Regions from separate parts of the Pseudoalteromonas sp. SWYJZ19 genome, predicted to be linked through region 1. Evidence: predicted binding sites of a transcription regulator. Region 1 holds the regulator's gene; the other holds the start of a gene.
What was found. Region 1 encodes sigma-54, which starts transcription at its own class of promoters, with help from an activator protein. Its sites were predicted from a motif close to GTTGGCACGNNNNTNGNNT; they were not measured.

Region 2: a site for sigma-54 is predicted at 1,659-1,677, ahead of I6F45_RS04525 (DUF1328 domain-containing protein). Genes of this name have one in related genera too.

Annotation. Positions count from the first base shown of each region.
Region 1 covers NZ_JADYXI010000002.1:183,369-188,518, reverse strand. Annotated here, with positions in the region: gene I6F45_RS02740 (KpsF/GutQ family sugar-phosphate isomerase) at 1-195, shown strand, start outside; gene kdsC (3-deoxy-manno-octulosonate-8-phosphatase KdsC) at 196-747, shown strand; gene lptC (LPS export ABC transporter periplasmic protein LptC) at 744-1,298, shown strand; gene lptA (lipopolysaccharide transport periplasmic protein LptA) at 1,288-1,833, shown strand; gene lptB (LPS export ABC transporter ATP-binding protein) at 1,830-2,555, shown strand; gene I6F45_RS02715 (RNA polymerase factor sigma-54) at 2,625-4,124, shown strand; gene hpf (ribosome hibernation promoting factor) at 4,151-4,438, shown strand; gene ptsN (PTS IIA-like nitrogen regulatory protein PtsN) at 4,443-4,895, shown strand; gene rapZ (RNase adapter RapZ) at 4,914-5,150, shown strand, end outside.
Region 2 covers NZ_JADYXI010000003.1:175,379-180,528, forward strand. Annotated here, with positions in the region: gene oadA (sodium-extruding oxaloacetate decarboxylase subunit alpha) at 1-943, opposite strand, end outside; gene I6F45_RS04520 (OadG family protein) at 955-1,197, opposite strand; gene I6F45_RS04525 (DUF1328 domain-containing protein) at 1,717-1,890, shown strand; gene I6F45_RS04530 (hypothetical protein) at 1,949-2,140, shown strand; gene I6F45_RS04535 (YcxB family protein) at 2,273-2,740, shown strand; gene csrA (carbon storage regulator CsrA) at 2,791-2,982, opposite strand; gene I6F45_RS04545 (aspartate kinase) at 3,074-4,291, opposite strand; gene alaS (alanine--tRNA ligase) at 4,298-5,150, opposite strand, start outside.

The sequences.
Region 1 (5,150 bases):
ATTGATATTCATACAACACAAATAGATGTTGTTATGACTAAGTCATGTACTACGGCTACACAAGATATTTTGGCTGCTGAAGCGCTTAATATTATGGAACACAAACGTATAAATGGCTTAATCGTCGTCAATGATAAAAACCAACCTATTGGCGCATTAAACATGCAAGACCTATTAAAAGCAGGAGTGTTATAAATGCAATTTGAAGAACTCTATCAACCGCTGAGCGATGATGCAAAAGCACGCGCTAAAAAAGTAAAGCTACTTATATGCGATATTGATGGTGTATTTTCTGATGGCCGTATTTATCTTGGTAATCAAGGTGAAGAGCTAAAAGCATTTAATACAAAAGATGGTTTTGGCATTAAAGCGCTTATAAACAGTGGCTTTGAAGTGGCTGTAATTACTGGTCGTCATTCACAAATAGTGCAACAACGTATGAGCAGCTTAACCGTACAGCATATTTATCAAGGCCAAGAAAATAAGCTCATTGCCTATCAAGAGCTAAAAGACAAACTCAACCTTAGCGATGAACAAATTGCTTATATCGGTGATGATGGTCCTGACATGCCCGTTATGGAATTAGTCGGCTTTGCTGTTGCAGTAAATGATGCCCATCCACTTATTAAACGTTTATCACACTATGTAACGCAAATGCCTGGCGGCTTTGGTGCAGTAAGAGAGCTCACCGACTTACTTATGCTTGAAAATGGTAAAGCATTGACTACACAAGGCACTAGTTCATGAATGCAGCGCGCATAATATTAAGCGTTTTATTCATTAGCTGTATGGTTTGGCTTTGGTACCCTTATTTTACACAAACAAATATTGTGCCTCAGACTGAGCCTGAAGTTATTGCCAAGCCTGATTACATAGCCATAGAACTCAAACAAACAGCCTATGACGAACAAGGTAAAATTAGCCACAAAGTCACTGCGGCTAAAATGGAGCTATATCAACAATTAGGTTTTACGTTTTTTGAAAAACCTATTTTTACTTTATATAACGAAAAGCAAACGTGGCAAATAAATGCAGACGAAGCAACATTATACGAAGACAAACAATTAATTTTAGAAGGCAATGTGGTTGCCAAAAACTTAACCGATAACGCCATGATAGACAAAATCAATGCTGATAATATTCAGGTAGATATAAAGCTATTAACAATGCGTTCGGAGCAACCCGTTATCATCACTGGACCCAATTTAAAAATCACTGGTAAAGGCCTAGAAGCCGACTTAAAAACCGAAGTGATAAAACTAATTAACCATACGCGAACCATATATTATGACCAATAAAATATTAAAATCACTTATTATTCCTACACTTATACTAGCGTTTAATAGTAGTGCTGCAGAGCAAAACACGCAACCGGCTGCAAATCAAATTTCAATAAGCGCCGATAAGCAAGAAGGTCAATTAAAAGCTAACGTGGGTATTTTTGAGAAAAACGTTGAAATTATTCACGGTAACCGCCGTATCACAGCAGACCGCTTAGAAGTACATAAACGCGATGAACTTGGCGATAATAAACAATTATTAATTGCTACAGGTAGCCCTGCGCACTTTGAAGAAAAGCAATCAGATGGCACGACTATGAGCGCCAGTGCTGACGAAGTACGTTATGATGTATCTAAGCGTTTTTTAACGCTTGTTGGTAATGCACAAGTATCGCAAGCGGGACAAAAAATAAATGCTAAAAGCATTACCTACGATATAGAGCAGCAGCTAATCAGTGCCGAAAAAGATGAAAACTCAACTGACCGCGTTCACACGATTTTAGTGCCTATCGAAACTAAAAAAAGTAAAAAAGACGATAAAGGTCAGCCATGAGTACATTAAAAGCAGAACTATTAGCAAAGAGCTATAAAGGTCGTGAAGTTGTCAAAAACGTCGGCCTTGAAGTAAAAGCAGGCAGTATTGTTGGTTTACTTGGTCCTAACGGCGCAGGTAAAACCACCACGTTTTATATGATTGTGGGACTTGTACCTAGCGACAAAGGTAAAATCTCTATCGATGATAACGATATTACTCTTTTACCTATGCATAGTCGTGCTAGATTAGGCATTGGCTACTTACCACAAGAGTCTTCAATTTTTAGAAAACTGACTGTTTATCAAAACTTAATGGCAATTTTAGAAACACGCAAAGAGTTAAATAAACAAGCCCGAGAAGACACGCTCGATAAATTATTAGATGAATTTAGCATACAACACATTCGTGATAGCCAAGGTATGGCATTATCGGGTGGCGAACGTCGCCGCGTGGAAATAGCACGTGCGCTGGCAGCCGATCCTAAATTTATATTATTGGATGAACCATTTGCAGGTGTTGACCCGATTTCTGTATTAGATATAAAGAAAATAATAGAACATCTCAAAAATCGTGGGATTGGTGTATTGATTACCGATCATAATGTAAGAGAAACCCTTGATGTTTGTGAAAAAGCCTACATTGTTTCTCATGGGGAGCTGATTGCATCAGGTACTCCAGAACACGTATTAAATGATAAAACAGTACGCGATGTTTACTTAGGCGAGCAATTTAGGCTGTAACATTTACGCCATGTCTTTAAGCATCTGCTAGTATTAATTATAACAACATAAAAGGATTGTTAGAGATACATGAGGCAATCACTACAGCTGCGCATGGGCCAGCAACTTACAATGACTCCACAGCTGCAACAAGCTATTCGTTTGTTGCAACTCAGTACATTGGATCTCCAGCAAGAAATACAAGAAGCTCTCGACAGCAACCCGCTATTAGAGGTTGAAGAACCAGACTATTCCGAAGACGCTGCAGGTAAAAACGAGCAAAAAGCTGATACCGATGACATAACTGTTAGCGCATCTGCCGATGATGCTCCAAGCGAATACGAACAAGATAGTGGTGAAGCACTTGCAAAAGACACGCTAAGTGACGACATGGCTATGGATGTTAGCTGGGATGAGTACATGAGTGCCGCCCCTGCAGCATCATCAGGTCCAATGCCTGAAGACGAATCAATATACCAAGGCGCCTCAACAGAGACGCTTCATGAGTATTTAATGTGGCAATTACAACTAACGCCATTTAGCCCTACAGACGAAGCCATCGCTATTGCGATTGTAGAAGCAGTTGATGATTCAGGTATTTTAACACTAAGCTGCGAAGAGATTTTAGAAAGCTTTAATCAAGAAAACGAAGAAGATAACGAAGTCGAACTTGATGAAATTGAAGCAGTACTAAAGCGCATCCAACTGTTTGATCCTGTCGGTATTGCTGCACGTAGTTTACAAGAGTGTTTGTGTATTCAGCTTAACCAGTTTGATAAAGAAACACCTTACATTAATGAAACAAAAATGATTTTAACCGAGCATATTGATTTATTAGCTGCTCGTGACTATCGTACATTAATGAAGAAAACTAAGCTCAAAGAAGAAGAGCTTAAGGAAGTAATGACATTAATACATACTCTTAGCCCTAAACCTGCAGATACTATTGTAAGAGAAGAATCTGAGTATGTTATTCCTGATGTGTCAGTTAAAAAAATTAAAGGCCGCTGGGTTGTTGAGTTAAACCCAGACAGCATGCCTAAAATTCGTGTTAATAGCCAATACGCGGCAATGTCTCGCACTGTAAAATCCAGTGGTGACAGCCAGTTTATTCGCTCGCATTTACAAGAAGCTAAATGGTTTATTAAAAGCTTAGAAAGTAGAAACGACACGCTATTAAAAGTGACAAATTGTATTGTTAAGCAACAACAAGGCTTTTTTGAACACGGTCCTGAAGCCATGAAACCAATGGTTTTAAATGATGTTGCTGAAATGGTAGAAATGCACGAATCAACAATTTCGCGCGTAACAACCCAAAAGTATATGCACACACCCCGTGGTATATTTGAGCTTAAATATTTTTTCTCAAGCCATGTAAGCACCGAAAACGGTGGTGAATGTTCATCTACAGCAATCCGTGCGCTTATCCGAAAATTAATCGCAGCAGAAAACTCAGCAAAACCATTGAGTGATAGCAAAATAGCGGATATATTGGCTGAGCAAGGAATTAAAGTAGCGAGACGTACAATCGCAAAATACCGCGAATCTCTGGCTATTCCACCGTCAAATCAACGTAAAAGTTTGATTTAAGACGCAAAAAAAAGAGGGTAATGCTTATGCAACTAAACTTAACTGGTCGTCACGTAGAATTAACCGATTCACTAAGAGACTATATTAATACCAAATTTGCGAAGCTAGAAAGACACTCTGATCATATTAATAATGTTCATGTCATTCTCGATGTAGAAAAATTAAATCAAAAAGCAGAAGCCACCATACACGTAAGCGGTGCTGAGCTATTTGCCTCTACAGAACATCAAGATATGTATGCCGCCATTGACTCGTTGATCGACAAGCTCGATCGACAAGTAATTAAACACAAAGAGAAGCTTGCTCGACACTAATATGATGAAATTAAGCTCACTTATATGCCAGGACTGCAGCAAAGCTGCGGTCCTTTTTAATAGCAAAAAAAGAATTTTAGAGTTCATTAGCGAACTTGCTCACGACAAACTTCCGTATTTACCGCAACAAGATATTCTTAATGCTTTAATGAGCAGAGAAAAATTGGGTAGTACAGGTATAGGGCGTGGCATTGCCATTCCTCATGGAAGAATGAGCGGTGCAGAAGAGCCTTTGGCTTTAGTACTCGTTAGCGAAACTCCAATAAATTTTGATGCAATCGATAATCGCCCTGTTGATATTTTCGTCGCACTCATCGTACCAGATGGCGATAACCAGCAGCACTTAAAGACTCTAGCAACCATTGCTGATAAACTAAACAACAAAGATTTTTGTAAACAGTTACGCAGTGCAAAATCAGATGCTGAGCTTTACCAAGTTATTGTCAATCAATCATAGTTTTATAAAGGGTGTTAAATGGAGTTAATTATCATAAGCGGCCGTTCTGGTTCTGGAAAGTCGGTTGCTTTACGCGTTGTAGAAGATTTAGGTTATTATTGCGTAGATAATATTCCAGTTAACTTGCTTCCTTCATTAGTTCGCAGTGTGTCTGATAGCTATGATAAAATTGCTGTTAGCATTGATGTGCGTAACATCCCTAAACAACAAGATGAATTTAACGATATTCTTGAATACTTGCCTGGCTTTGCAAAA
Region 2 (5,150 bases), on a different contig from region 1:
CTGCCGCGCCTTGCTCTTTAAGTTGGTTTTCCATGTTTGTAAGCATGCCACCAGGTACTTGAGCGAGTAAAATACGACCATCAACCCCTTTTAAGCTACCTTCAAATGCCGCATATTTTTTACGTACATCTCTAAAGTAAGCAGCAATTTCTTCTAGATGATTTAAATCAAGGTCAGTATCGCGCTCAGTTCCTTCAACTATCGATACAATAGTTTCAGTTGCTGTGTGTCCGTAAGTCATACTCATAGATGAAATAGCGGTATCAAGCATATCAATGCCTGCATCAATCGCTTTTTGATAAGTCGCAGTACTTAAACCAGTTGTAGCGTGGCACTGCATAGCAATAGGAACCGACACGGTTTCCTTAAGTGCTTTAATTAGTTTTTCAGCATCGTACGGCTTTAATAAACCCGCCATATCTTTAATACAAATTGAGTGACAGCCTAAATCTTCTAATTGCTTAGCAAGAGTCAGCCACATATCAAGCGTATGAACAGGACTTACCGTGTACGAAATAGTACCTTGAGCATGTGCGCCTACTTTTATAGCCGCTTTAATCGCTGTTTCTAGGTTACGTACATCGTTCATTGCATCGAAAATACGAAATACGTCAACGCCATTTTTATGTGCGCGTTCTACAAACTTTTCAACTACATCATCAGCGTAATGGCGGTAGCCTAATAGGTTTTGACCGCGTAATAGCATTTGCTGTTTAGTATTAGGCATCGCTTTTTTAAGCGCGCGAATACGCTCCCAAGGATCTTCGCCTAAATAACGAATACACGAATCAAATGTAGCACCGCCCCACGATTCAATAGACCAATAACCTGCATCATCTAGCTTGCTAGCAATAGGTAGCATATCGTCTAGGCGCATACGTGTTGCGAGCAATGATTGGTGCGCATCGCGTAATACCAATTCTGTTAATTTTAATTTAGCCATGTGTGTGCCCCTTATTTATTATTTGATTTGTACTGAGCAATGGCAGCACTAATAGCAGCGATGTGCTCATTAGGCACACCTTGAGATTTAAAAGACGGTGATTTAGCTGGTGATGCCTCTGGTTCGCTATAGCGCGTCACCAAATTAGACATAAGCGTTACTGCACCAATTAATATCGACAGAAATACAAACACCCCAACCATACCAGTTAGCATTAAGCTACCAGCCGTTGTGAGTAGAGCACCTATATCCATTTTTCTCCCCCTTGAAACCCATATCGAAAATAAAAAATCGATTTAATTAAATATTTATTCACTGGATAATAACAAAACTAGTCGCTTTGTCTACATCTTGTAAATTGGTAAAACCAATTAAACTATAAACAACATAACACTCAACAAATTTACATGCCATAACCCAGCAATCATGCGCCCTACAATACATACAGAAAATAACGACTATAGCTAATAGTTATATGGAAGTTGTTAATTAACTATTCAACTTAATAAAAATAACCGCCAAATTTTATAATAAGTACAAAAACACACACCAATTGTTAATTGGTCTTACCAAAAAGATTATTTTTAGTGAATATTTACCGGTAACTTGTAACAGTGTGAATAACTTACATAACAAAGCGTAAAAATTACTAACTAACTAATAACTAAAAACACAGTTAAAAATCATAACCACTTGATATAAAACAAAAATAAACTTTGGCATATAACTGGCATTAGTTATTGTGAGCAAATTTGATAACCAAGGAGAAAACAATGTTACGCTGGACAATTACATTTTTAGTTATTGCTTTAATCGCTGCAGTGTTAGGTTTTGGTGGCATCGCAGGTGCCGCAGCTGGTATAGCAAAAATTATATTTTTTATATTTTTAGTACTTTTAGTGATCTCATTAGTTTCAGGTGCACTACGTGGTAAATCACCCAGGTAGATAAAGCATTCAACTAACAAACACTAAAATTTAATTAACACTTACAAGGAATTACATTATGAATTCAACAACTGTAAAAGCAGCACTAATCGGTCTATTCGCAAGTTTCTTTATCATGGGTTGTGAAGACAATCATGCAGAAGACGCAGGCGAACGTATTGACGAAGCAGTAACTGACGTGCAAAACAAAGTAGAAGATGCATGTGAAAATGTTAAAGAAGGCGTAAACGCTGAAGAAACTAACTGTTAATTCTTCTTGTATCGCTAAAAAACGGCCTTAGGGCCGTTTTTTTGTGTCTGTAATAAAATCACTGACTATAAAGCTGCTCATTTAGCGGCTAGCTTGTTAAAATAAAAAAAACGATATTTAAAGCAAGGCAATATGGCATTTACAACAACCTACACACTAGATAAACCTTACTTTTACGAGTGCTTTGACGAGTCACTCCCCTACAGTAAGCGCGCCAAACCTAAGTACTTTTTACTTGTACTCCTCGTTGCGCTTGGTTTATTTGGCATTTATGTTTTAAACGATCATTACTTAGGATCGTTTATGATCATGCTAGGTGTACTAGAGTGCGTCGCTTTTTACTATCGCAGACCTTGGTGGGTAACCAGACAAATGCTCAGCAGAGCGTCAGGCTCTGAGGTAACACTTACCTTTGATGAAGAAGGCATTAAGTCGGCTAATCATTACAAAAGTTTTGAGCTAACTTGGCAAAACATAAGCGAAGTAATAGATACTCAGCAAGGTATTATTATTAAAAATAAAAGCGGAATGCAGTACATTTCAAAACAAATACTAACCCCTGAAATACTCGCTTTTATAAACAAAAAAGCCACTCAGTGAGTGGCTTTTAGTCTAGTTGAGCTAATTACTCAACTACGTATACGTGTTGATTAAGCATTGCCCGGATTAGGGTTCGACTTTTCAGCTTGTATGCGCATGTAAATCTCTTCACGATGCACTGATACGTCTTTTGGTGCATTAACACCGATTCGAACTTGATTTCCTTTAACACCTAGAACAGTAACTGTTACTTCGTCACCAATCATTAGGGTTTCACCTACTCTACGAGTTAGTATTAGCATTCTCTTGCTCCCATGTTCCAATAAAAATTATAAGATTCCGCTTAAACATACTAATGAAAATTAGACTGAAAAGTAAGTAAAAACTCTCAATCTATCCATTTTCTGTTAAAAATGCTTTGTGTAATGCACGAACTGCCAACTCTAGGTACTTTTCATCTATTAAAACTGAAATTTTAATCTCAGAAGTCGAGACTAAAACTACATTAATATTTTCCTGCGCTAATGCATCAAAAAATAAACTTGCTACACCAGAATGCGATTTCATACCCATTCCAACAGCAGAAACTTTAGCTACTGTTGGTAATCCGCTTATATTTTGAGCACTGAGTTGAGCTTGATCTTCGCTCAATAATTCAAGTGCTTGCAGATAATCATTCGAGTGCACAGTAAAAGCATAGTCTATTTTTTCAAAGATATGATTAACTTGATTAATCATATCTATTTCGATGCCATTATCAGCAAAAAGTTTCAATATTTTTGAAAGATATTGCGTACCGCTTGGCACACCATCTACTTTAATTAAACATTCGTCACGATTAAACGCAATCCCCGATACCACCTTGCTTGGCATATCGTTCTCCTCAAAACTTATTAATGTGCCTTCATCAGGATTAAAACTAGAAAGCACCCTAAGTGGCACATTGTGTCTACCTGCAGCTTCTACCGAGCGAATATGCAAAACTTTTGCGCCTAAACTTGCCAGTTCTAGCATTTCGGCAAAAGTAACTTGGCTCATTCTGCGCGCGTTAGGTTCAACACGAGGATCTGTAGTATATACGCCATCAACGTCTGTATAGATCTGGCATTCGTCGGCTTTTATAGCCGCTGCTATTTCTACAGCCGATGTATCGGTGCCGCCGCGTCCAAGCGTTGTAATATTGCCCTCAACGTCACGCCCCTGAAAGCCAGCAATAATAGCAATGCGGTTATGCTCAAGCTCATGCTTTAAACGTGTAGCGGCAACGTCTTCAATACGGGCTTTACCAAACATATTGTCGGTTTGAATATTGACTTGATCGGCTAATAAGCTCACCGCTGAGTGGCCACGTTTGATAATAGCCATAGCAAGCAGTGATACAGAAACCTGCTCTCCGGTGCTAATAAGTACATCTAGTTCACGGCTACTCGGGCGAGTATCAATTTGTTTGGCGAGATTAATTAAGCGGTTGGTTTCTCCCGACATAGCCGAAAGCACCACAACCACTTGATGTCCTTGCTGTCTGGTTTTAACAACAAGGTCGGCGACCGCTTCAATTCGCTCTATTGAGCCGACCGAAGTGCCACCGAATTTTTGAACAATAAGTGCCACTTAGGCTTAAGTACGCTCAGTTAACCAAGCTGTAACGCTATCTAGTGCAGCAGCAAGGTTTTGTGGTTCACTACCACCGGCTTGTGCCATATCTGGACGACCGCCACCTTTACCACCTACTTGGCCTGCCATGTGGTTAACTAACTCACCGGCTTTTACTTTGCCTGTTAAGTCTTTAGTTACACCGGCAATTAGGCTTACTTTGTCGCCACTGGCAACACCCAGTGCAATAACACCTGAGCCAATCTTGTTTTTAAGGTCATCAACCATACCGCGAAGCGCTTTAGATTCAGTCCCTTCAACGTTAGCTACAAGTAACTTAACGCCGTTAATTTCTACTACTGAGTCAAGTAAAGACGCGCCCGCTGCACTTGCTAGCTTATCGCTAAGCTGTGCAATTTGCTTTTCAAGACCTTTAGATTTTTCAAGCAACGCAGTTACTTTTTCAAGTACCGATGCGCTATCGCCTTTAACTAAAGCTGCAACATCGCTAAGTTGTTGCTCTTGCTCGCTAACGTACGCTACAGCATCTGCACCGGTTACGGCTTCAATTCGGCGAACACCTGCGGCAATACCACTTTCAGATACAATTTTGAATAAACCAATATCGCCAGCGCGCTCAACGTGCGTACCACCACAAAGCTCAATAGAGTAGTCGCCAATAGTAACTACACGTACTTCGTCATCGTACTTTTCGCCAAATAACGCCATAGCACCTTTCGCTTTAGCATCATCAATAGCCATAAGCTCAGTATTGAGTGCAAAGTTACGACGAATTTCGTCATTAACTACACGCTCAATTTCACGTAGCTCATCTTTAGTAACGGCTTCAAAATGCGAAAAGTCAAAACGTAAACGA